Regions from separate parts of the Turicibacter sp. KK003 genome, predicted to be linked through region 1. Evidence: a T-box and tRNA genes for the amino acid it is inferred to sense, from the RefSeq annotation. Region 1 holds a T-box; the other regions hold tRNA genes.
The links. The T-box of region 1 lies ahead of alaS (alanine--tRNA ligase). A T-box ahead of a tRNA ligase gene usually reads a tRNA of that ligase, here a tRNA-Ala.

Region 1 (7,165 bases):
CGAGGAGCAAATTCAATTAGCGTACAAAGTTGTAGATGAAAAAGTATGTGAAGCGATTGGATTAACGGAAAATAAAACTTATTACAAGGTGACGGTATCGGGTTATTTTCCTAAGTTAACAGAAAACAAAACGTATCGATTTAAGGGGAATCTAATCAAACATCCGAAGTATGGGTGGCAGTTTCAGGTGAATGCCTACGAAAGTATCGCGGTTAGGGGGAAATCTTCTCTGGTGCATTACTTAAGTAGTGATATTTTTGAGGGGATCGGACAAAAGACGGCTGAAAAAATTGTTGAAACACTTGGGGACGACGCGATTAATGTGATTTTAAACAATCGCGAAGCGTTAGAGAAAGTACCTAAGCTATCAAAAAAATTGGCGGATAAGCTATATGCGACGTTGGTTGATCAGCAGGGGACTGAGCAAATTTTAGCTCCTCTTTATGGATACGATTTAAGTCCGAAACTTGTCATGAAAATTTTTAAACGCTATCAATACCAGGCGTTAGAAATAATTAAAGAGAACCCCTATCGGCTTATTGAGGATATTGAAGGAGTCGGATTTTTACGGGCAGACGAACTGGCAAAAAGATTAGGTATTTCATTGGATGATCCACGTCGAATTCGTGCCGCACTTCTATATGTACTAGATCAAATCGCTATTCAAAGAGGGCATACGTATGTCTATCATAAGCAACTCGTACAAAGTGCTCTTCAGTATTTAAATCAAAAGTCTGCTCAACTTCTTGATTTTTCTCAGATTGATCAACAAATTCAATCACTTATCCAGAAGAAAAAAATTTATATTGAAGGCGAATTCTTATTTATTCCGTTACTCGTAAATAGTGAAAAGGGAATCGTTGAATCGATTTTAAGGTTACAGACAAAAGATTCGATTAATGATAAGGAACTAGAGGAAGTAATGAAACGGTTGGTCAAGGAGATGTCAATCACGTATTCGAAGGAACAAGAAGAGGCTATTCAAATGGCTCTAAAATATCCGGTTAGTATTATTACGGGGGGACCTGGAACTGGAAAAACTACAGTGGTACAAGGAATTTTAAAGGCTTATTCCTTACTACATAAAATCACACTTGACCCTAGCCAATACGCAACCTCTGAAAAGAAATTTCCAATTGCGTTAGCTGCCCCGACGGGGCGCGCTGCTAAGCGGATGACGGAAACGACGACATTAAAGGCCTCAACTATTCATCGGTTACTTGGATATGGTGTTGACGGTGTTTTTCAACATGATGAGTTTTCTCAATTAGATTATGATTTAATTATTATTGATGAGAGTTCAATGTTAGATACACTGCTTGCCTTTCAGCTGTTTCAATGTATTGAAACGGGTGCTCAAGTCATTTTAGTAGGAGACGATAATCAATTGCCATCGGTAGGTCCAGGGCAAGTTTTAAAGGATTTAATTGAAAGTGGGGCCATTCCATTAACGCGTTTGACAACAGTACACCGACAGGCGCAAGATTCGTCGATTATTGCGTTAGCTCATGCCGTAAAGAATAATCGGCTACCAAACGACTTAAGAGAAAAAAAAACAGATCGTTTATATGTTGAATCACCACATCAACAAATACCGCTTTACTTGAAGAAGATTGTTGAAAATGCACTTTCAAAAGGGTATACGGCAAACGACGTTCAGGTGTTAGTTCCGATGTATCGTGGAGAATGTGGAATTGACGCGATTAATGAAATGTTGCAGGCAATCTTTAATCCCCCTGATGATTCAAATAAAAGGGAGATGGTATTCGGTCAACGAATTTTTCGGATTGGTGACAAAGTATTACAACTATCTAATCAACCTGAAACGGGGGTTATGAATGGCGACGTTGGTGAAGTTATCGGGATTTCTTATAAGAATGAAAATGAAGAGAAGGAAGACCGGCTTATCGCGTGTTTTGATTCAAAAGAGGTAAGTTATAAAAAAGGTGATTTGCAAAATTTAACCCATGCTTATTGTGTTTCTGTTCACAAATCTCAAGGTTCAGAGTATCCGATTGTCATCCTTCCAATGACTCATGCCTATCACGTGATGCTTCAAAAAAAATTAATTTATACTGCTATCACTCGGGCAAAAAAATCTCTCATTATTATTGGGGAGTATTTGGCATTGGATAAAGGGGTAAAAAATGAGGGAGATGAACGGCAAACAACGTTAAAATTACGCTTTGAAATGCAAAAGGAACACACAACGATTACAAATCCATTTGAGGAGTACTTTAAGGAACATGGAATTCCATTTGAATATTTGGATGAGGTGGAACTTGAAGGAGTCACGCCCTATGATTTTATGGACGAGTAGGATAAATTTTTTTTGAATATTAACATAAAAAAAATAAAATGAACCAAACTAAAACTATCATGTTGAAGTGAGGTGAATGGTGTGAAAAAAGCAGTTCTACTAGTATTATTTATTTTAGTGTTTATTGTGACAGTAGCTTATCAAGAAGACCCATGTCATTATAAAAAACAATTTCAACGTCAAATGAAAAAGTATCGAAAAAATATTGGATGTTGGCAAGATTACTTTCATGATATGATGCCATTTTAAAAGAACCTCCCTTAGGGGAGGCTCTTTTTAGATTAAATGAAAAACTTTTTGATCGATAGTTATACGAAATATAAAAAAAAGCTTGAAACTCTGACGTAAAATCGATAAAATAGAGTCGAATAACAAAATGTTGATAGAAGAAAGTAGAGATTTGTAATTCCACAGAGAGGGGTTTCTAGGCTGAGATAAACCCTAATGAAAAATACTCGAAAGCTACTTCTTGAGTGTAGGTAAAACCTATCGGTTAGCACCGTTATCGCCTTTAAGTGTTGTTTTTTTCATAAAAACAAAAATAAGGTGGTACCGCGTTCACATCGTCCTTAATTTATAAGGGCTTTTTTTATACTCATTTTAAGAGGTGATAAACGATGAAATATATGACAGGTTCAGAAATTCGCTCAATGTATTTAAATTTCTTTAAATCTAAAGGGCATATGATCGAGCCAGGGGCATCATTAGTTCCGGCAAATGATCCAACTTTATTATGGATTAATAGTGGGGTCGCAGCGTTAAAGAAGTACTTCGATGGGCGTGAAATTCCAAACAACCCACGAATTACAAATGCACAGAAATCAATTCGTACAAATGATATTGAAAATGTAGGGAAAACGGCGCGCCATCATACATTCTTTGAAATGTTGGGAAATTTTTCAATCGGTGATTATTTCCGTGAGGAGGCTGTTACTTGGGGATGGGAATTATTAACTTCTCCAGAATGGTTTGGTTTTGATAAGGATTTACTTTATGTAACGGTGTATCCAAGTGACAAAGAAACGTATGATTTATGGATTAAACTTGGAGTTAAACCAGAACATATCGTGAAATTAGAGTATAATTTCTGGGAAATTGGAGAAGGTCCATGTGGTCCTAATACAGAGATTTTCTTTGATCGTGGTCCAAAATATGATCCAGAAAATATTGGACTCCGTTTATTGGAGGAAGATATTGAAAATGATCGTTACATTGAAATTTGGAATATTGTTTTTTCACAATTTAATTCTAAAGAAGGATTAGATCGTAGTGAGTATCCGTTGCTTCCAAATCAAAATATAGATACCGGGATGGGGCTTGAACGTATGGCTTGCGTCTTACAAGGGGTAGAAACTAATTTCGATACCGATTTATTTATGCCAATTATCAAAAAAACAGAACAAATTTCAGGTGTGAAATACACGAATGAAACGGCTGTTGCTTTTAAAGTTATTGCCGATCATGTAAGAACCGTAACATTTGCGGTGGCTGATGGGGCGTTACTCTCAAACGAAGGAAGAGGTTACGTCTTACGTCGTTTACTTCGCCGCGCTGTTCGTTATGGTAAAAATTTAGGAATTGATCGTGCGTTTATGTATGAGTTAGTCCCTGTTGTAGCGGATATCATGAAAGATTATTATCCATACGTGTTAGATAAAATTGAACTCGTTCAAAAGGTGATTAAGTCTGAAGAGGATCGTTTCCGTCAAACACTTGCTGATGGAGAAAAAATCTTAAATGATTTAATGGCGAAAAGTAAGACAAAAATTATCTCAGGGAAAGATGCCTTTATGCTTTACGATACGTATGGATTCCCGTATGAATTAACATTAGAGTATGCGGAAGAGTCAGGTTTTAGTGTTGATAAAGATGGGTTTGATCAAGAGATGCAGGCTCAACGAGACCGTGCACGTAACGCTCGCGAAGATGTAGCAAGTATGCAATCTCAAAATGAGGCGCTTATGAATTTTAAAACACCATCGACGTTTGTTGGATATGATCAATATACATCAGAAGGTCAAGTGATTTTATTATTAAAAGATGGTGAAGTTGTAGAGTCATTATCGGGACAAGGTCAAGTGATTTTAGATAGCACGCCATTTTACGCAGAAAGTGGAGGGCAGGTAGCTGATAGAGGAACGATGGTATCTCAACAGGCAACGGTAGAAGTGCAAGATGTTATTAAGGCGCCAAATGGTCAACACTTACACACAATAAACGTTGAGGGAATCCTGTCTTTAAATGACCGTGTTAAGTCCTCAATTACAGTGAATGATCGCTTGGCTTTAACGAAAAACCATACAGCGACACATTTATTACATCAAGCATTAAAAGATGTAATTGGTGATCATGTGAATCAAGCGGGGTCATTAGTATCAGCTGGGCGTTTACGTTTTGATTTCACAAATATGCAAGGTCTAACGGCTGAAGAGTTACAACGTATCGAATCCATTGTGAATGAAAAAATTTGGGCTTCACTTCCAGTTCAAGTGTTTGAAAAATCGATTGATGAGGCAAAGGCGATGGGTGCAATGGCCTTATTTAGTGAAAAATATGGAGATGTTGTACGTGTCGTTAAAGCTGGGGAGTATAGCATCGAATTGTGCGGTGGATGTCACGTCACAAATACTTCAGAAATTGGGTTGTTTAAAATTATTTCTGAATCTGGAATTGGTGCCGGAACGCGTCGAATTGAAGCGGTAACCTCTCAAGCGGCGTATGAATATATGAATCACTTTATTACACGATTTACAAACGTATCAGAAACGCTTAAAACGAAACCGGCGCTACTTGAAGAACGAGTTGCGGGAGTTTTAGACGAAGTAAAAGAGCTTCATCGTGAGAATGAATCATTAAAATCTAAATTATCGCATTTAAAAATGAAAGAAATTGTTCATAATACACATGAGGTTAATGGATTAACGGTTTTAACAGCGCAATTAATGGACGTAGATATGAATCATCTTCGTCAAATGGTAGATGAGTTTAAACAACAATTAGACTCAGCTGTTATCGTTTTAGCAAGTGCCTCAGAAGGAAAAGTAGCTATTTCTTGTGGGGTAACGGCAGACTATGTTAAACAAGGTGTCCATGCCGGTAAAATTGTTAAGGAAGTAGCAAGCGTTTGCGGCGGTGGTGGTGGTGGCCGTCCAGATATGGCACAAGCTGGAGCTAAAGATATCACTAAAATTGCAGATGCCTTATTAAGCGTTGACGAATGGTTAAAAAATAACTTATAGTTCTTTTCATCCTCAATGCAATATTGTAAAATAGGATTAAGGACTATTTATGGGTGGTGAATATGATGATCTCAAATCATACGATGATGCTAAATGAGGCACTTGAGGATAAATTAAATCAAAATGAAACAGTTGAGTTAATTTTAGTCGATGTCTTTGAGGCATTAAAAACAAAGGGATATAACCCCATTAATCAAGTGGTTGGATACTTGATTTCAGGAGACCCTGCATATATTTCAAGTTATCAGGGAGCACGTAATAAAATCCAACAAATTGAACGTGATGAAATCTTAGAAGTTTTATTAGAAAAATTTGTTGAAACAAGAAAATGAAAACACTTGGATTAGATTTAGGAACACGTACGTTAGGTATCGCGATTAGTGATGCATTAGGTATGATGGCTCACGGGGTCGAAACGTTCCGTTTTGAAGAGAATCATTATAAAAAAGCAATTTTACACGTTCAACAATTAGTAAAAACACAACATGTTTCAAAAATCGTTTTAGGACTGCCTAAAAACATGAATGGTTCAATCGGAGAGCGCGGTCAGGCGACACAAGAGTTTGCTAAAAAACTTGAGGAGGCAACAAGCGTTCCAGTAATTTTATGGGATGAACGGCTAACGACGATGCAAGTTGAACGCGTATTAATCCAAGCGGATGTAAGTCGTGGGAAACGTAAAAAAGTTGTTGATAAAATGGCTGCAACCATCATTTTACAAAGCTATCTGGATTCAAGCCAGGCACGTTCATTCGTGTAATAATAAAATAAGAGGTGTTAACAATGTTAGATGAAAATCAATTAACAGTTATTGACGAAAACGGAAATGAATTATTATGTGAAATTTTATTTACATTTGATTCAGATGACTATAATAAATCATATGTCGTTTACTACCCAGTAGGGGCAGAGCACGAGGATGCTGATGGAAATGTTGATTTACATGTTTCAGCTTATATTCCAAGTAATAATAACGAAGGTGGAGAATTATTACCTGTAGAAACAGATGCAGAATGGGATATGATTGAAGAAGTAATTAATACATTTTTAGCTGACGAAGAGGCTGAAAGTGCAGAATAATTGATAAAAAGCAGTGTAGGAATGGAGGAGGCCTCCACTCTTACACTGCTTATTTTAGAGGTGAAAATGAATGGGAAAAGCTGTACGTGTTTTTACTTGGGGTGTATGTATCGTTTTAGTGGTTGTCGTTTTATATGGAGGTTACTTATACCAGGCAACCGTTAAACCGTTCAATTCCCAAGATAACACAGTGATTAATTATACAATTGAGCCTGGAACAACAACGAAGAAAGTTAATCGACAGTTAGCAGCGCTTGGGCTGATTAAACATCCGAAAATGGCCGATTTACTTGTACGTCTTCATGATTGGTCTCATATCCAAGCGGGAGAGTATGAATTAACACCATCGATGACGCTTGAGCAAATGTATCAAAAATTCGAAAAAGGGCTCGTCGTCGAACCCGATAGTGTTAAAGTGACAATCCCTGAGGGGTATGATTTAGAATACGTCGCAGCGAATGTATCACCACTGGTTTCCTTGACAGCGGAAGACTTATTAACCGAGTGGAAAAATTCAGAGTATATA
Region 2 (7,165 bases), 850 kb from region 1:
GATAGGTGAGAATCCTATCCATCGAAAGCCTAAGGTTTCCAGGGGAAGGCTCGTCCGCCCTGGGTAAGTCGGGACCTAAGGTGAGGCCGAAAGGCGTAGCCGATGGACAACAGGTAGAGATTCCTGTACCACTTAATAAACTGAAGGAGTGACGGAGAAGGCTAAGTTGAGCGTGTGAATGGATTCACGTGTAAGCAGTGAGGTGGTCATGTAGGCAAATCCGCATGGCGAAACATTGAGCTGTGATGCCGAAAGCCCGAAAGGGTGAAGTCAGCTGATGTCACGCTTCCAAGAAAAGCTTCTAGGGATAATTTATTAGGTGCCCGTACCGATAACCGACACAGGTAGGCGAGGAGAGAATCCTAAGATGAGCGAGAGAACTCTTGTTAAGGAACTCGGCAAAATGACCCCGTAACTTCGGGAGAAGGGGTGCTTGTGAAAGCAAGCCGCAGTGAAAAGGCCCAGGCGACTGTTTATCAAAAACACAGGTCTCTGCTAAACCGCAAGGTGATGTATAGGGGCTGACGCCTGCCCGGTGCTGGAAGGTTAAGAGGAGAGGTTAGCGCAAGCGAAGCTTTGAATTGAAGCCCCAGTAAACGGCGGCCGTAACTATAACGGTCCTAAGGTAGCGAAATTCCTTGTCGGGTAAGTTCCGACCCGCACGAAAGGCGTAACGATCTGGGCGCTGTCTCAACAAGAGACTCGGTGAAATCATAGTACCTGTGAAGATGCAGGTTACCCGCGACAGGACGGAAAGACCCCGTGGAGCTTTACTGTAGCTTGATATTGAGCACTGGTGACACATGTACAGGATAGGTAGGAGACGAAGAGACCAGGACGCCAGTCTTGGAGGAGTCGCTGTTGGGATACTACCCTTGTGTTACTGGGGTTCTAACCCGTGGCCATGAGCTGGTCAGGGGACAGTGTCAGGTGGGCAGTTTGACTGGGGCGGTCGCCTCCCAAAGAGTAACGGAGGCGCCCAAAGGTTCCCTCAGAATGGTTGGAAATCATTCGAAGAGTGTAAAGGCAGAAGGGAGCTTGACTGCGAGACCAACAAGTCGAGCAGGGACGAAAGTCGGGCTTAGTGATCCGGCGGTACCGAATGGAAGGGCCGTCGCTCAACGGATAAAAGCTACCCCGGGGATAACAGGCTGATCTCCCCCAAGAGTTCACATCGACGGGGAGGTTTGGCACCTCGATGTCGGCTCATCGCATCCTGGGGCTGTAGTCGGTCCCAAGGGTTGGGCTGTTCGCCCATTAAAGCGGTACGCGAGCTGGGTTCAGAACGTCGTGAGACAGTTCGGTCCCTATCCGTCGTGGGCGTAGGAAATTTGAGAGGAGCTGTCCTTAGTACGAGAGGACCGGGATGGACACACCGCTGGTGTACCAGTTGTTCTGCCAGGAGCATAGCTGGGTAGCTACGTGTGGAAGGGATAAACGCTGAAAGCATCTAAGCGTGAAGCCCCCCTCAAGATGAGATTTCCCATTCGAAAGAAGTAAGATCCCTTGAAGACGACGAGGTAGATAGGTCAGGAGTGGAAGTTTGGTGACAGATGAAGCGGACTGATACTAATCGATCGAGGACTTAACTAAATAGGAAAGGCAAAAACGAGCGATTATCACAGGCAGAAAGTGAAAAGAACTGAGGAATCACGAAGGTGATGAACAGTTATTGAACTTTACCACTGTGATGCGAGAGTTGCCGGACAAGAAGAAGTAAGCAGAAGATATCTAGTTTTGTGAGATTGATAAGATCTGACAGAAGGTCTAGTGATAAGGGCAAGGAGGGCACACCTGTTCCCATACCGAACACAGAAGTTAAGCTCCTTAGCGCCGAGGGTAGTACGCAAGTGCGAGAGTAGGACGTCGCTAGGCCATAAATAAAAAGCCTCAATAGCTCAGTTGGTTAGAGCACTTGACTGTTAATCAAGGGGTCCTAGGTTCGAGTCCTAGTTGGGGCGCCATTAAAAAATGGCCCGTTGGTGAAGCGGTTTAACACACATGCCTTTCACGCATGCATACACGGGTTCGAATCCCGTACGGGTCACCATTAAAAATAAAAGTGGAGGATTAGCTCAGCTGGGAGAGCATCTGCCTTACAAGCAGAGGGTCGGCGGTTCGAGCCCGTCATCCTCCACCATAAAGAGCCGGAATAGCTCAATTGGTAGAGCAACTGACTTGTAATCAGTAGGTTGCGGGTTCAAGTCCTGCTTCCGGCACCATATAACAAAAGAATACGGTGGGGTAGCGAAGTGGCTAAACGCGGCGGACTGTAAATCCGCTCTCTGAGAGTTCGGCGGTTCGAATCCGTCCCCCACCACCACTTAAGAATGGGCTATAGCCAAGCGGTAAGGCAACGGACTTTGACTCCGTCATGCGCTGGTTCGAATCCAGCTAGCCCAGCCAATGATGTCCTGCTAGCTCAGTTGGTAGAGCATCTGACTTTTAATCAGAGGGTCAGAGGTTCGAGTCCTCTGCAGGACACCATTTTGAAAAAGGCGCGTGCCTGAAATAACGATATGCCTGGGTGGCGGAACTGGTAGACGCACAGGACTTAAAATCCTGCGGGTGGTGACACCCGTGCCGGTTCGATTCCGGCCCTAGGCACCAACTAAATAGCGCCCATAGCTCAATTGGATAGAGCGTTTGACTACGGATCAAAAGGTTAGGGGTTCGACTCCTCTTGGGCGCGCCATAAAAAACGGGAAGTGGCTCAGCTTGGTAGAGCACCTGGTTTGGGACCAGGGGGTCGCAGGTTCGAATCCTGTCTTCCCGACCATTAAAAAAGAAAAAGAGAATGGGGACTTAGCTCAGCTGGGAGAGCGCCTGCCTTGCACGCAGGAGGTCAGGGGTTCGATCCCCCTAGTCTCCACCAATTAAATAAGTATCATGTTAGTATCATGGCGGAGTAGCTCAACTGGCTAGAGCGTACGGTTCATACCCGTGAGGTTGGGGGTTCGAGTCCCTCCTCCGCTACCAAAAATAGGACCGGACCCTTAGCTCAGTTGGTTAGAGCTATCGGCTCATAACCGATCGGTCGTAGGTTCGAGTCCTACAGGGTCCACCACTTTTCATACATTATTCGGAGGAATACCCAAGTCAGGCTGAAGGGATCGGTCTTGAAAACCGACAGGGCGTGAAAGCGTCGCGGGGGTTCGAATCCCTCTTCCTCCGCCATATTAAAATAAATAAACATCGCGGGGTGGAGCAGTTGGTAGCTCGTCGGGCTCATAACCCGAAGGTCGCAGGTTCAAGTCCTGTCCCCGCAACCAAAAGGTCCAGTGGTGTAGCGGTTAACATGCCTGCCTGTCACGCAGGAGATCGCGGGTTCGATTCCCGTCTGGACCGCCATTTAAATAATAAATAAAAGGCTTGGTAGCTCAGTCGGTAGAGCAAAGGACTGAAAATCCTTGTGTCGGCGGTTCGATTCCGTCCCAAGCCACCATGATGGAGGATTAGCTCAGCTGGGAGAGCATCTGCCTTACAAGCAGAGGGTCGGCGGTTCGAGCCCGTCATCCTCCACCATAAAAGTCCTGCTAGCTCAGTTGGTAGAGCATCTGACTTTTAATCAGAGGGTCAGAGGTTCGAGTCCTCTGCAGGACACCATTCATAATGCGGGTGTGGCGGAATTGGCAGACGCGCTAGATTTAGGCTCTAGTACCTTTGGTGTGCAGGTTCAACTCCTGTCACCCGCACCATTATAGTAAAATAAGGTAATCTTTATTATAGTATTATCTTTTTTTATTTTAGAGAATAAATACCATTGCATATAAAAGAAACTGGTTATAAACCAGTTTTTTTTATATGCTTTTTTAGTATATATCATCATGGTTTAACTCTAGTAAATAGAAATCACAATCTATACTGTGAATAAAGGAGGCTGCCTTATATAAAAAAGGGTTCTTTGTCAAATAGTGTGGGTGAATAAAATCTATACATATAATCGGGAGGAATTAGGCTATTCTTTAGATGGTTTGATTCCTCTTCTTTTTTTGTTCAAAAGTGTATTTATGAATAATCAAAATTCTTGCTTTGAAATGGTAGAAACTACGGTATCCAAAAGCGATTCGCTTAATGACTTTGATATTGTTGTTAATTCCTTCGAGTACTCCATTGGTATAAGGAGTTTCAATTGTATTTTTGACATAGTCTTGATAATGAGTGAGTGTTTTTAAAGCTGTTTTCATTTCGTGTGAAAGCAGATCAGAGGGGTGTTGAATGGCATGATGAAATATTTCAAGGTTACGAAGTTTAATAGCCTGTTGGACAGTTTGGTAGAAATCATAAGTCTCCTTTAGTTCAGGGTCTAGGGCTAATAAAAAGTCAATAATTTCTTGTTGAGAGATCATCTTTTTGAAGCAGTTGGAATAGAAGTAATGAGTGGCATTAAGATCTTCTTGGGCTTTTAAGAGAAGTCGCCAATAATGTTTGAATTTATTATAAAACTCTTTATTTTGATTCATGAAACGAATGCGTGTTTTATTAAGAGCACGAGAGACTAGTTGAACGATATGAAATTTATCTAAAACAATCTTAGCCTTAGGGAATACCTCTTTAATGAGTGTCATATAAGGGGCGTACATGTCAATGACGACGTGGGTTACACCTTCACGAGCTGCTTTAGAAAATCGCATAAAATAAGTCCTTAGTGTACTTAAGCGACGGTCTTCAACGATATCAATTAGCTTTCCATTGGACGCATCACAAAAAATGAAGGACATTGCTCCGTTCCCTACCAATGGAGGATACATGCTTCGCATGGCAGGTGACCCTCGGCCGATTTAACCGACTTAAACTCGTCAAAACAAAGAACTTTTGGGAGAGAATTAAAGGGAAGCGGCTGTTCTTCATAGGAAGAATGAATGACGCGGTTAACGGTTGAATGAGAAACGTTAAGCTCACGTGCAATATCTGTTTCGGATTTCTTATGACTAGCTTCTAAAAAGATGGCTTGTTTTACGGGAGTGGAAATAAAACAATTAGGGTTAACAAGAGATGTTTCTAGGGTAAATGTTCGGTCACAATGACGGCATTTATAACGTTGTTTTTTTAAGTCTAGATAAGCATCAAATCCGGAAATTTTGACTAGCTTAATACGTGAAGTTTTGAAGCCGTGTTTAATGATATTTGAGTCAAAAGAATGACCACAGTGGTAGCAATGAGTCGGTTGAAAAGAAAGAGTCCCTAAAATAAGTTTAGAACGAACATTCTTAATCTGAGTTTCCTGGATACAATTTTCTGAAAAAGTAATATTTTTATCTTTTAAATCAAGTAAAGTTGAGATACAATTAGTATGAGACATAAAACCAATCCTTTCGTGTTGTTTTAGCCGATTACATTGTATAGGATTTTGGGGACTATGTCTCTTTTTTTTGTCTCAATATTTATGGCAATCAAAAAGGTGTGAGTAATCCCACCCACACCAAAAATTATAGAACCTAAAAAAGATAAGTTTTTAAAACACTCAATAAAAGTTAGATTATTGTAAAAGTCTTTTCTAATCCTATACCAGTGTATAACCCAAAAGATCAGAATTGATTTATATCGTCTAGGGGGTCAGGATTATATGAAGATACAGTTCTGTTTCGGAATAATGTCTTTGATTAAATCACGCGTATTAGAATGCAAAGCTTTTTTCTTCTTGTAAGTCCTCTCAAAAATAAGGGTTAATTTTTATTTAATTAATTGAGGCGAGTATGATGCTAGTCATGAAAAGTAGTATATAATATATACATTTAAGTAATAATATGTAGGATTTCTTTTTTCATCACATTGTTATGATAAAATTTATTATATTACTTTGATTAACTTAAAATTTAATATTATTTGTATTGACTTTCTTTTATTTTAACTATATAATGATATTAGTAATTATTACTGATAATAAAGGAGGAAATAAGAATGTCTTTAATCAATACTCAAGTTAAAGAATTTGCAGTACAAGCATATCATAATGGGGAATTCAAAGAGGTAACTTCTGAATCAATTAAAGGAAAATGGTCAGTATTTTTCTTCTATCCAGCAGACTTTACATTTGTATGTCCAACTGAATTAGGAGATTTAGCAGATAGCTATGCTAAATTCCAAGAAATCGGATGTGAAATTTATTCAGTATCAACAGATACTCATTTCGTACATAAAGCATGGGCAGATGCTACAGAAACAATCGGTAAAATTAAATACCCTATGTTAGCTGACCCAACAGGAACTTTAACTCGTAACTTTGAAGTTATGATCGAAGAAGAAGGATTAGCATTACGTGGAAGCTTTGTAGTAAATCCAGAAGGTGTAATCAAAGCGTATGAAATCCATGACAATGGAATTGGACGTAACGCGGAAGAGTTATTACGTAAAGTTCAAGCTGCTCAATTCGTTGCTGAACATGGTGATCAAGTATGTCCTGCAAAATGGCAACCAGGTGCAGAAACATTAACTCCAAGCTTAGACTTAGTAGGTAAATTATAAGATATAATTTCAAAATAAAAAGAGAGCATTATGCTCTCTTTTTATTTTGGTTCTATAATATTTGGTGTGGGTGATGCCCACACCTCTTTTATTGGAATTAAAAAATAAGTACAAAAAAAGAGACATAACGTCCCAAATTCTATACAATGTAATCGACCAAAAAAACACGAAAGGATTGGGTTTATGTCTCACACTAATTGTATCTCAACTTTACTTGATTTAAAAGATAAAAATATTACTTTTTCAAAAAATTGTATCCAAGAAACTCAGATTAAGAATGTTCGTTCTAAACTTATTTTGGGAACTCTTTCTTTTCAACCGACTCGTTGCTACCACTGTGGTCATTCTTTTGACTCAAATATCATTAAACACGGCTTCAAAACTTCACGTATTAAGCTAGTCAAAATTTCCGGATTTGATGCTTATCTAGACTTAAAAAAACAACGTTATAAATGCCGTCATTGCGACCGAACATTTACCCTAGAAACATCTCTTGTTAACCCTAATTGTTTTATTTCCACTCCCGTAAAACAAGCCATCTTTTTAGAAGCTAGTCATAAGAAATCCGAAACAGATATTGCACGTGAGCTTAACGTTTCTCATTCAACCGTTAACCGCGTCATTCATTCTTCCTATGAAGAACAGCCGCTTCCCTTTAATTCTCTCCCAAAAGTTCTTTGTTTTGACGAGTTTAAGTCGG
Region 3 (7,165 bases), 1.2 Mb from region 1:
AATAGCTTTAGGGCTAGCCTCGATAAGAGTCTACTGGAGGTAGAGCACTGAATGGGTGATGGCCCCACCTCGGGGTACTGATCTCAATCAAACTCCGAATGCCAGATAGATATGATCGGGAGTCAGACTGTGGGTGATAAGGTCCATGGTCAAAAGGGAAAGAGCCCAGACCGCCAGCTAAGGCCCCCAAGTGTCCGTTAAGTGGAAAAGGATGTGGAGATGCACAGACAACTAGGAGGTTGGCTTAGAAGCAGCCATCCTTTAAAGAGTGCGTAATAGCTCACTAGTCGAGTGACTCTGCGCCGAAAATGTACCGGGGCTAAACGGACCGCCGAAGCTGCGGATTGACACGAAGTGTCAGTGGTAGGAGAGCGTTCTAACAGCACAGAAGCAGTACCGGAAGGAGCTGTGGAGCGGTTAGAAGTGAGAATGCCGGTGTGAGTAGCGAAAGATAGGTGAGAATCCTATCCATCGAAAGCCTAAGGTTTCCAGGGGAAGGCTCGTCCGCCCTGGGTAAGTCGGGACCTAAGGTGAGGCCGAAAGGCGTAGCCGATGGACAACAGGTAGAGATTCCTGTACCACTTAATAAACTGAAGGAGTGACGGAGAAGGCTAAGTTGAGCGTGTGAATGGATTCACGTGTAAGCAGTGAGGTGGTCATGTAGGCAAATCCGCATGGCGAAACATTGAGCTGTGATGCCGAAAGCCCGAAAGGGTGAAGTCAGCTGATGTCACGCTTCCAAGAAAAGCTTCTAGGGATAATTTATTAGGTGCCCGTACCGATAACCGACACAGGTAGGCGAGGAGAGAATCCTAAGATGAGCGAGAGAACTCTTGTTAAGGAACTCGGCAAAATGACCCCGTAACTTCGGGAGAAGGGGTGCTTGTGAAAGCAAGCCGCAGTGAAAAGGCCCAGGCGACTGTTTATCAAAAACACAGGTCTCTGCTAAACCGCAAGGTGATGTATAGGGGCTGACGCCTGCCCGGTGCTGGAAGGTTAAGAGGAGAGGTTAGCGCAAGCGAAGCTTTGAATTGAAGCCCCAGTAAACGGCGGCCGTAACTATAACGGTCCTAAGGTAGCGAAATTCCTTGTCGGGTAAGTTCCGACCCGCACGAAAGGCGTAACGATCTGGGCGCTGTCTCAACAAGAGACTCGGTGAAATCATAGTACCTGTGAAGATGCAGGTTACCCGCGACAGGACGGAAAGACCCCGTGGAGCTTTACTGTAGCTTGATATTGAGCACTGGTGACACATGTACAGGATAGGTAGGAGACGAAGAGACCAGGACGCCAGTCTTGGAGGAGTCGCTGTTGGGATACTACCCTTGTGTTACTGGGGTTCTAACCCGTGGCCATGAGCTGGTCAGGGGACAGTGTCAGGTGGGCAGTTTGACTGGGGCGGTCGCCTCCCAAAGAGTAACGGAGGCGCCCAAAGGTTCCCTCAGAATGGTTGGAAATCATTCGAAGAGTGTAAAGGCAGAAGGGAGCTTGACTGCGAGACCAACAAGTCGAGCAGGGACGAAAGTCGGGCTTAGTGATCCGGCGGTACCGAATGGAAGGGCCGTCGCTCAACGGATAAAAGCTACCCCGGGGATAACAGGCTGATCTCCCCCAAGAGTTCACATCGACGGGGAGGTTTGGCACCTCGATGTCGGCTCATCGCATCCTGGGGCTGTAGTCGGTCCCAAGGGTTGGGCTGTTCGCCCATTAAAGCGGTACGCGAGCTGGGTTCAGAACGTCGTGAGACAGTTCGGTCCCTATCCGTCGTGGGCGTAGGAAATTTGAGAGGAGCTGTCCTTAGTACGAGAGGACCGGGATGGACACACCGCTGGTGTACCAGTTGTTCTGCCAGGAGCATAGCTGGGTAGCTACGTGTGGAAGGGATAAACGCTGAAAGCATCTAAGCGTGAAGCCCCCCTCAAGATGAGATTTCCCATTCGAAAGAAGTAAGATCCCTTGAAGACGACGAGGTAGATAGGTCAGGAGTGGAAGTTTGGTGACAGATGAAGCGGACTGATACTAATCGATCGAGGACTTAACTAATAAGGAAGTAAGCAGAAGATATCTAGTTTTGTGAGATTGATAAGATCTGACAGAAGGTCTAGTGATAAGGGCAAGGAGGGCACACCTGTTCCCATACCGAACACAGAAGTTAAGCTCCTTAGCGCCGAGGGTAGTACGCAAGTGCGAGAGTAGGACGTCGCTAGGCCATAAATAAAAAGCCTCAATAGCTCAGTTGGTTAGAGCACTTGACTGTTAATCAAGGGGTCCTAGGTTCGAGTCCTAGTTGGGGCGCCATTAAAAAATGGCCCGTTGGTGAAGCGGTTTAACACACATGCCTTTCACGCATGCATACACGGGTTCGAATCCCGTACGGGTCACCATTAAAAATAAAAGTGGAGGATTAGCTCAGCTGGGAGAGCATCTGCCTTACAAGCAGAGGGTCGGCGGTTCGAGCCCGTCATCCTCCACCATAAAGAGCCGGAATAGCTCAATTGGTAGAGCAACTGACTTGTAATCAGTAGGTTGCGGGTTCAAGTCCTGCTTCCGGCACCATTATAAATAGGGGTGTAGTTTAACGGTAGAACAGCGGTCTCCAAAACCGTTAGTGTGGGTTCGATTCCTGTCACCCCTGCCATGGCGATTGTGGCGAAGTGGTTAACGCATCGGATTGTGGCTCCGACATTCGTGGGTTCGATTCCCATCAGTCGCCCCATATCTTATATGATTAGGCGCCATAGCCAAGTGGTAAGGCGTGGGACTGCAACTCCCTGATCATCGGTTCAAATCCGATTGGCGCCTCCAATTAGATAGTAATGTGCCTGGGTGGCGGAACTGGTAGACGCACAGGACTTAAAATCCTGCGGGTGGTGACACCCGTGCCGGTTCGATTCCGGCCCTAGGCACCAATTTAATAAAGAGCCGGAATAGCTCAATTGGTAGAGCAACTGACTTGTAATCAGTAGGTTGCGGGTTCAAGTCCTGCTTCCGGCACCATATAATAAAAGAATACGGTGGGGTAGCGAAGTGGCTAAACGCGGCGGACTGTAAATCCGCTCTCTGAGAGTTCGGCGGTTCGAATCCGTCCCCCACCACCACTTAAGAATGGGCTATAGCCAAGCGGTAAGGCAACGGACTTTGACTCCGTCATGCGCTGGTTCGAATCCAGCTAGCCCAGCCAATGATGTCCTGCTAGCTCAGTTGGTAGAGCATCTGACTTTTAATCAGAGGGTCAGAGGTTCGAGTCCTCTGCAGGACACCATTTTTTTAACTGAAAAAGAACACATAAAGCATAGATAAAAAGCCTGGGTGGCGGAACTGGTAGACGCACAGGACTTAAAATCCTGCGGGTGGTGACACCCGTGCCGGTTCGATTCCGGCCCTAGGCACCAACTAAATAGCGCCCATAGCTCAATTGGATAGAGCGTTTGACTACGGATCAAAAGGTTAGGGGTTCGACTCCTCTTGGGCGCGCCATAAAAAACGGGAAGTGGCTCAGCTTGGTAGAGCACCTGGTTTGGGACCAGGGGGTCGCAGGTTCGAATCCTGTCTTCCCGACCATTAAAAAATAAAAAGAGAATGGGGACTTAGCTCAGCTGGGAGAGCGCCTGCCTTGCACGCAGGAGGTCAGGGGTTCGATCCCCCTAGTCTCCACCAAAAAGAATTGATCTTTGAAAACTAGATATCTTCTGAAGAAGAAAAGTTAAGTAATAAAGGGCGCACGGAGGATGCCTAGGCACTAGGAGTCGAAGAAGGACGCGACAAACGGCGAAACGCCTCGGGGAGCTGTAAGTAAGCAAAGAGCCGGGGATATCCGAATGGGGAAACCCGCTAGTGGTCATACGCTAGCACCGTATGGTGAATCAATAGCCATAGAGGAGACAGACCCAGGGAACTGAAACATCTAAGTACCTGGAGGAAAAGAAAGAAACATCGATTCCCCAAGTAGCGGCGAGCGAACAGGGAGGAGCCCAAACCGGAGTAATCCGGGGTAGAAGGACCTTCAGAAATGACTGAACATGATAGCCGAATGGTCTGGGAAGGCCAACCGGAGGGGGTGAGAGTCCCGTAGGTGAAATTGTGTGAAGCAGGGAAGGGATCCTGAGTACGGCGGGACACGAGAAATCCCGTCGGAAGCAACGAGGACCATCTCGTAAGGCTAAATACTACCTAGTGACCGATAGTGAACCAGTACCGTGAGGGAAAGGTGAAAAGAACCCCGGAAGGGGAGTGAAAGAGAACCTGAAACCGTGTGCCTACAACTAGTCAGAGCCCGTTAAAGGGTGATGGCGTGCCTTTTGTAGAATGAACCGGCGAGTTACGATATCGTGCAAGGTTAAGTTGAAGAGACGGAGCCGAAGCGAAAGCGAGTCTGAATAGGGCGAGGAGTACGATGTTGTAGACCCGAAACCGTGTGAGCTAGCCATGAGCAGGCTGAAGGTCAGGTAACACTGACTGGAGGGCCGAACCAGGGCACGTTGAAAAGTGCTTGGATGACTTGTGGCTAGGGGTGAAATTCCAATCGAACACGGATATAGCTGGTTCTCTCCGAAATAGCTTTAGGGCTAGCCTCGATAAGAGTCTACTGGAGGTAGAGCACTGAATGGGTGATGGCCCCACCTCGGGGTACTGATCTCAATCAAACTCCGAATGCCAGATAGATATGATCGGGAGTCAGACTGTGGGTGATAAGGTCCATGGTCAAAAGGGAAAGAGCCCAGACCGCCAGCTAAGGCCCCCAAGTGTCCGTTAAGTGGAAAAGGATGTGGAGATGCACAGACAACTAGGAGGTTGGCTTAGAAGCAGCCATCCTTTAAAGAGTGCGTAATAGCTCACTAGTCGAGTGACTCTGCGCCGAAAATGTACCGGGGCTAAACGGACCGCCGAAGCTGCGGATTGACACGAAGTGTCAGTGGTAGGAGAGCGTTCTAACAGCACAGAAGCAGTACCGGAAGGAGCTGTGGAGCGGTTAGAAGTGAGAATGCCGGTGTGAGTAGCGAAAGATAGGTGAGAATCCTATCCATCGAAAGCCTAAGGTTTCCAGGGGAAGGCTCGTCCGCCCTGGGTAAGTCGGGACCTAAGGTGAGGCCGAAAGGCGTAGCCGATGGACAACAGGTAGAGATTCCTGTACCACTTAATAAACTGAAGGAGTGACGGAGAAGGCTAAGTTGAGCGTGTGAATGGATTCACGTGTAAGCAGTGAGGTGGTCATGTAGGCAAATCCGCATGGCGAAACATTGAGCTGTGATGCCGAAAGCCCGAAAGGGTGAAGTCAGCTGATGTCACGCTTCCAAGAAAAGCTTCTAGGGATAATTTATTAGGTGCCCGTACCGATAACCGACACAGGTAGGCGAGGAGAGAATCCTAAGATGAGCGAGAGAACTCTTGTTAAGGAACTCGGCAAAATGACCCCGTAACTTCGGGAGAAGGGGTGCTTGTGAAAGCAAGCCGCAGTGAAAAGGCCCAGGCGACTGTTTATCAAAAACACAGGTCTCTGCTAAACCGCAAGGTGATGTATAGGGGCTGACGCCTGCCCGGTGCTGGAAGGTTAAGAGGAGAGGTTAGCGCAAGCGAAGCTTTGAATTGAAGCCCCAGTAAACGGCGGCCGTAACTATAACGGTCCTAAGGTAGCGAAATTCCTTGTCGGGTAAGTTCCGACCCGCACGAAAGGCGTAACGATCTGGGCGCTGTCTCAACAAGAGACTCGGTGAAATCATAGTACCTGTGAAGATGCAGGTTACCCGCGACAGGACGGAAAGACCCCGTGGAGCTTTACTGTAGCTTGATATTGAGCACTGGTGACACATGTACAGGATAGGTAGGAGACGAAGAGACCAGGACGCCAGTCTTGGAGGAGTCGCTGTTGGGATACTACCCTTGTGTTACTGGGGTTCTAACCCGTGGCCATGAGCTGGTCAGGGGACAGTGTCAGGTGGGCAGTTTGACTGGGGCGGTCGCCTCCCAAAGAGTAACGGAGGCGCCCAAAGGTTCCCTCAGAATGGTTGGAAATCATTCGAAGAGTGTAAAGGCAGAAGGGAGCTTGACTGCGAGACCAACAAGTCGAGCAGGGACGAAAGTCGGGCTTAGTGATCCGGCGGTACCGAATGGAAGGGCCGTCGCTCAACGGATAAAAGCTACCCCGGGGATAACAGGCTGATCTCCCCCAAGAGTTCACATCGACGGGGAGGTTTGGCACCTCGATGTCGGCTCATCGCATCCTGGGGCTGTAGTCGGTCCCAAGGGTTGGGCTGTTCGCCCATTAAAGCGGTACGCGAGCTGGGTTCAGAACGTCGTGAGACAGTTCGGTCCCTATCCGTCGTGGGCGTAGGAAATTTGAGAGGAGCTGTCCTTAGTACGAGAGGACCGGGATGGACACACCGCTGGTGTACCAGTTGTTCTGCCAGGAGCATAGCTGGGTAGCTACGTGTGGAAGGGATAAACGCTGAAAGCATCTAAGCGTGAAGCCCCCCTCAAGATGAGATTTCCCATTCGAAAGAAGTAAGATCCCTTGAAGACGACGAGGTAGATAGGTCAGGAGTGGAAGTTTGGTGACAGATGAAGCGGACTGATACTAATCGATCGAGGACTTAACTAAATAGGAAAGGCAAAAACGAGCGGTTATCACAGGCAGAAAGTGAAAAGAACTGAGGAATCACGAAGGTGATGAACAGTTATTGAACTTTACCACTGTGATGCGAGAGTTGCCGGACAAGAAGAAGTAAGCAGAAGATATCTAGTTTTGTGAGATTGATGAAATCTGACAGAAGGTCTAGTGATAAGGGCAAGGAGGGCACACCTGTTCCCATACCGAACACAGAAGTTAAGCTCCTTAGCGCCGAGGGTAGTACGCAAGTGCGAGAGTAGGACGTCGCTAGGCCATAAATAAAGAAAAGTACAAGTGAGCGATTATCTTCGAATAAAACTTAGCGAACACAGAAATGGCTGAAAGCCATGAGAGTGTGCATAAGTTTTATTCGAAGATGCGAACGGTACTAGACACTAAATGCGGGTGTAGTTTAATGGTAGAACTTCAGCCTTCCAAGCTGACTGTGAGAGTTCGATTCTCTTCACCCGCTCCAAATAGCCAATTAACATCCTTCGGGGTGTTTTTTTTTAATCTTATATTAATGGACTAACCTTTATTAGGTTAGTTTTTTTATATTAC

Region 2: it encodes a tRNA-Ala, which carries the amino acid that the T-box ahead of alaS (alanine--tRNA ligase) is inferred to sense. The anticodon was not compared.
Region 3: it encodes a tRNA-Ala, which carries the amino acid that the T-box ahead of alaS (alanine--tRNA ligase) is inferred to sense. The anticodon was not compared.

The regions. Positions count from the first base shown of each region.
Region 1 covers NZ_CP142738.1:1,171,663-1,178,827, forward strand. The annotation lists gene VXM77_RS05835 (ATP-dependent RecD-like DNA helicase) at 1-2,320, shown strand, start outside; gene VXM77_RS05840 (hypothetical protein) at 2,402-2,569, shown strand; T-box leader at 2,691-2,894, shown strand; gene alaS (alanine--tRNA ligase) at 2,938-5,559, shown strand; gene VXM77_RS05850 (IreB family regulatory phosphoprotein) at 5,622-5,891, shown strand; gene ruvX (Holliday junction resolvase RuvX) at 5,888-6,319, shown strand; gene VXM77_RS05860 (DUF1292 domain-containing protein) at 6,343-6,639, shown strand; gene mltG (endolytic transglycosylase MltG) at 6,710-7,165, shown strand, end outside.
Region 2 covers NZ_CP142738.1:321,474-328,638, forward strand. The annotation lists rRNA gene VXM77_RS01500 (23S ribosomal RNA) at 1-1,593, shown strand, start outside; rRNA gene rrf (5S ribosomal RNA) at 1,767-1,875, shown strand; tRNA gene VXM77_RS01510 (tRNA-Asn) at 1,888-1,964, shown strand; tRNA gene VXM77_RS01515 (tRNA-Glu) at 1,974-2,050, shown strand; tRNA gene VXM77_RS01520 (tRNA-Val) at 2,065-2,140, shown strand; tRNA gene VXM77_RS01525 (tRNA-Thr) at 2,147-2,222, shown strand; tRNA gene VXM77_RS01530 (tRNA-Tyr) at 2,239-2,323, shown strand; tRNA gene VXM77_RS01535 (tRNA-Gln) at 2,332-2,406, shown strand; tRNA gene VXM77_RS01540 (tRNA-Lys) at 2,412-2,487, shown strand; tRNA gene VXM77_RS01545 (tRNA-Leu) at 2,522-2,610, shown strand; tRNA gene VXM77_RS01550 (tRNA-Arg) at 2,619-2,695, shown strand; tRNA gene VXM77_RS01555 (tRNA-Pro) at 2,703-2,779, shown strand; tRNA gene VXM77_RS01560 (tRNA-Ala) at 2,800-2,875, shown strand; tRNA gene VXM77_RS01565 (tRNA-Met) at 2,903-2,979, shown strand; tRNA gene VXM77_RS01570 (tRNA-Ile) at 2,991-3,067, shown strand; tRNA gene VXM77_RS01575 (tRNA-Ser) at 3,085-3,177, shown strand; tRNA gene VXM77_RS01580 (tRNA-Met) at 3,197-3,272, shown strand; tRNA gene VXM77_RS01585 (tRNA-Asp) at 3,276-3,351, shown strand; tRNA gene VXM77_RS01590 (tRNA-Phe) at 3,370-3,445, shown strand; tRNA gene VXM77_RS01595 (tRNA-Val) at 3,450-3,525, shown strand; tRNA gene VXM77_RS01600 (tRNA-Lys) at 3,531-3,606, shown strand; tRNA gene VXM77_RS01605 (tRNA-Leu) at 3,615-3,698, shown strand; gene VXM77_RS01610 (ISL3 family transposase) at 3,966-4,760, opposite strand; gene VXM77_RS01615 (transposase family protein) at 4,733-5,302, opposite strand; gene ahpC (alkyl hydroperoxide reductase subunit C) at 5,902-6,465, shown strand; gene VXM77_RS01625 (ISL3 family transposase) at 6,649-7,165, shown strand, end outside.
Region 3 covers NZ_CP142738.1:2,442,051-2,449,215, reverse strand. The annotation lists rRNA gene VXM77_RS11970 (23S ribosomal RNA) at 1-2,043, shown strand, start outside; rRNA gene rrf (5S ribosomal RNA) at 2,101-2,209, shown strand; tRNA gene VXM77_RS11960 (tRNA-Asn) at 2,222-2,298, shown strand; tRNA gene VXM77_RS11955 (tRNA-Glu) at 2,308-2,384, shown strand; tRNA gene VXM77_RS11950 (tRNA-Val) at 2,399-2,474, shown strand; tRNA gene VXM77_RS11945 (tRNA-Thr) at 2,481-2,556, shown strand; tRNA gene VXM77_RS11940 (tRNA-Trp) at 2,565-2,638, shown strand; tRNA gene VXM77_RS11935 (tRNA-His) at 2,641-2,716, shown strand; tRNA gene VXM77_RS11930 (tRNA-Cys) at 2,732-2,805, shown strand; tRNA gene VXM77_RS11925 (tRNA-Leu) at 2,821-2,909, shown strand; tRNA gene VXM77_RS11920 (tRNA-Thr) at 2,922-2,997, shown strand; tRNA gene VXM77_RS11915 (tRNA-Tyr) at 3,014-3,098, shown strand; tRNA gene VXM77_RS11910 (tRNA-Gln) at 3,107-3,181, shown strand; tRNA gene VXM77_RS11905 (tRNA-Lys) at 3,187-3,262, shown strand; tRNA gene VXM77_RS11900 (tRNA-Leu) at 3,304-3,392, shown strand; tRNA gene VXM77_RS11895 (tRNA-Arg) at 3,401-3,477, shown strand; tRNA gene VXM77_RS11890 (tRNA-Pro) at 3,485-3,561, shown strand; tRNA gene VXM77_RS11885 (tRNA-Ala) at 3,582-3,657, shown strand; rRNA gene VXM77_RS11880 (23S ribosomal RNA) at 3,702-6,595, shown strand; rRNA gene rrf (5S ribosomal RNA) at 6,769-6,877, shown strand; tRNA gene VXM77_RS11870 (tRNA-Gly) at 7,006-7,079, shown strand.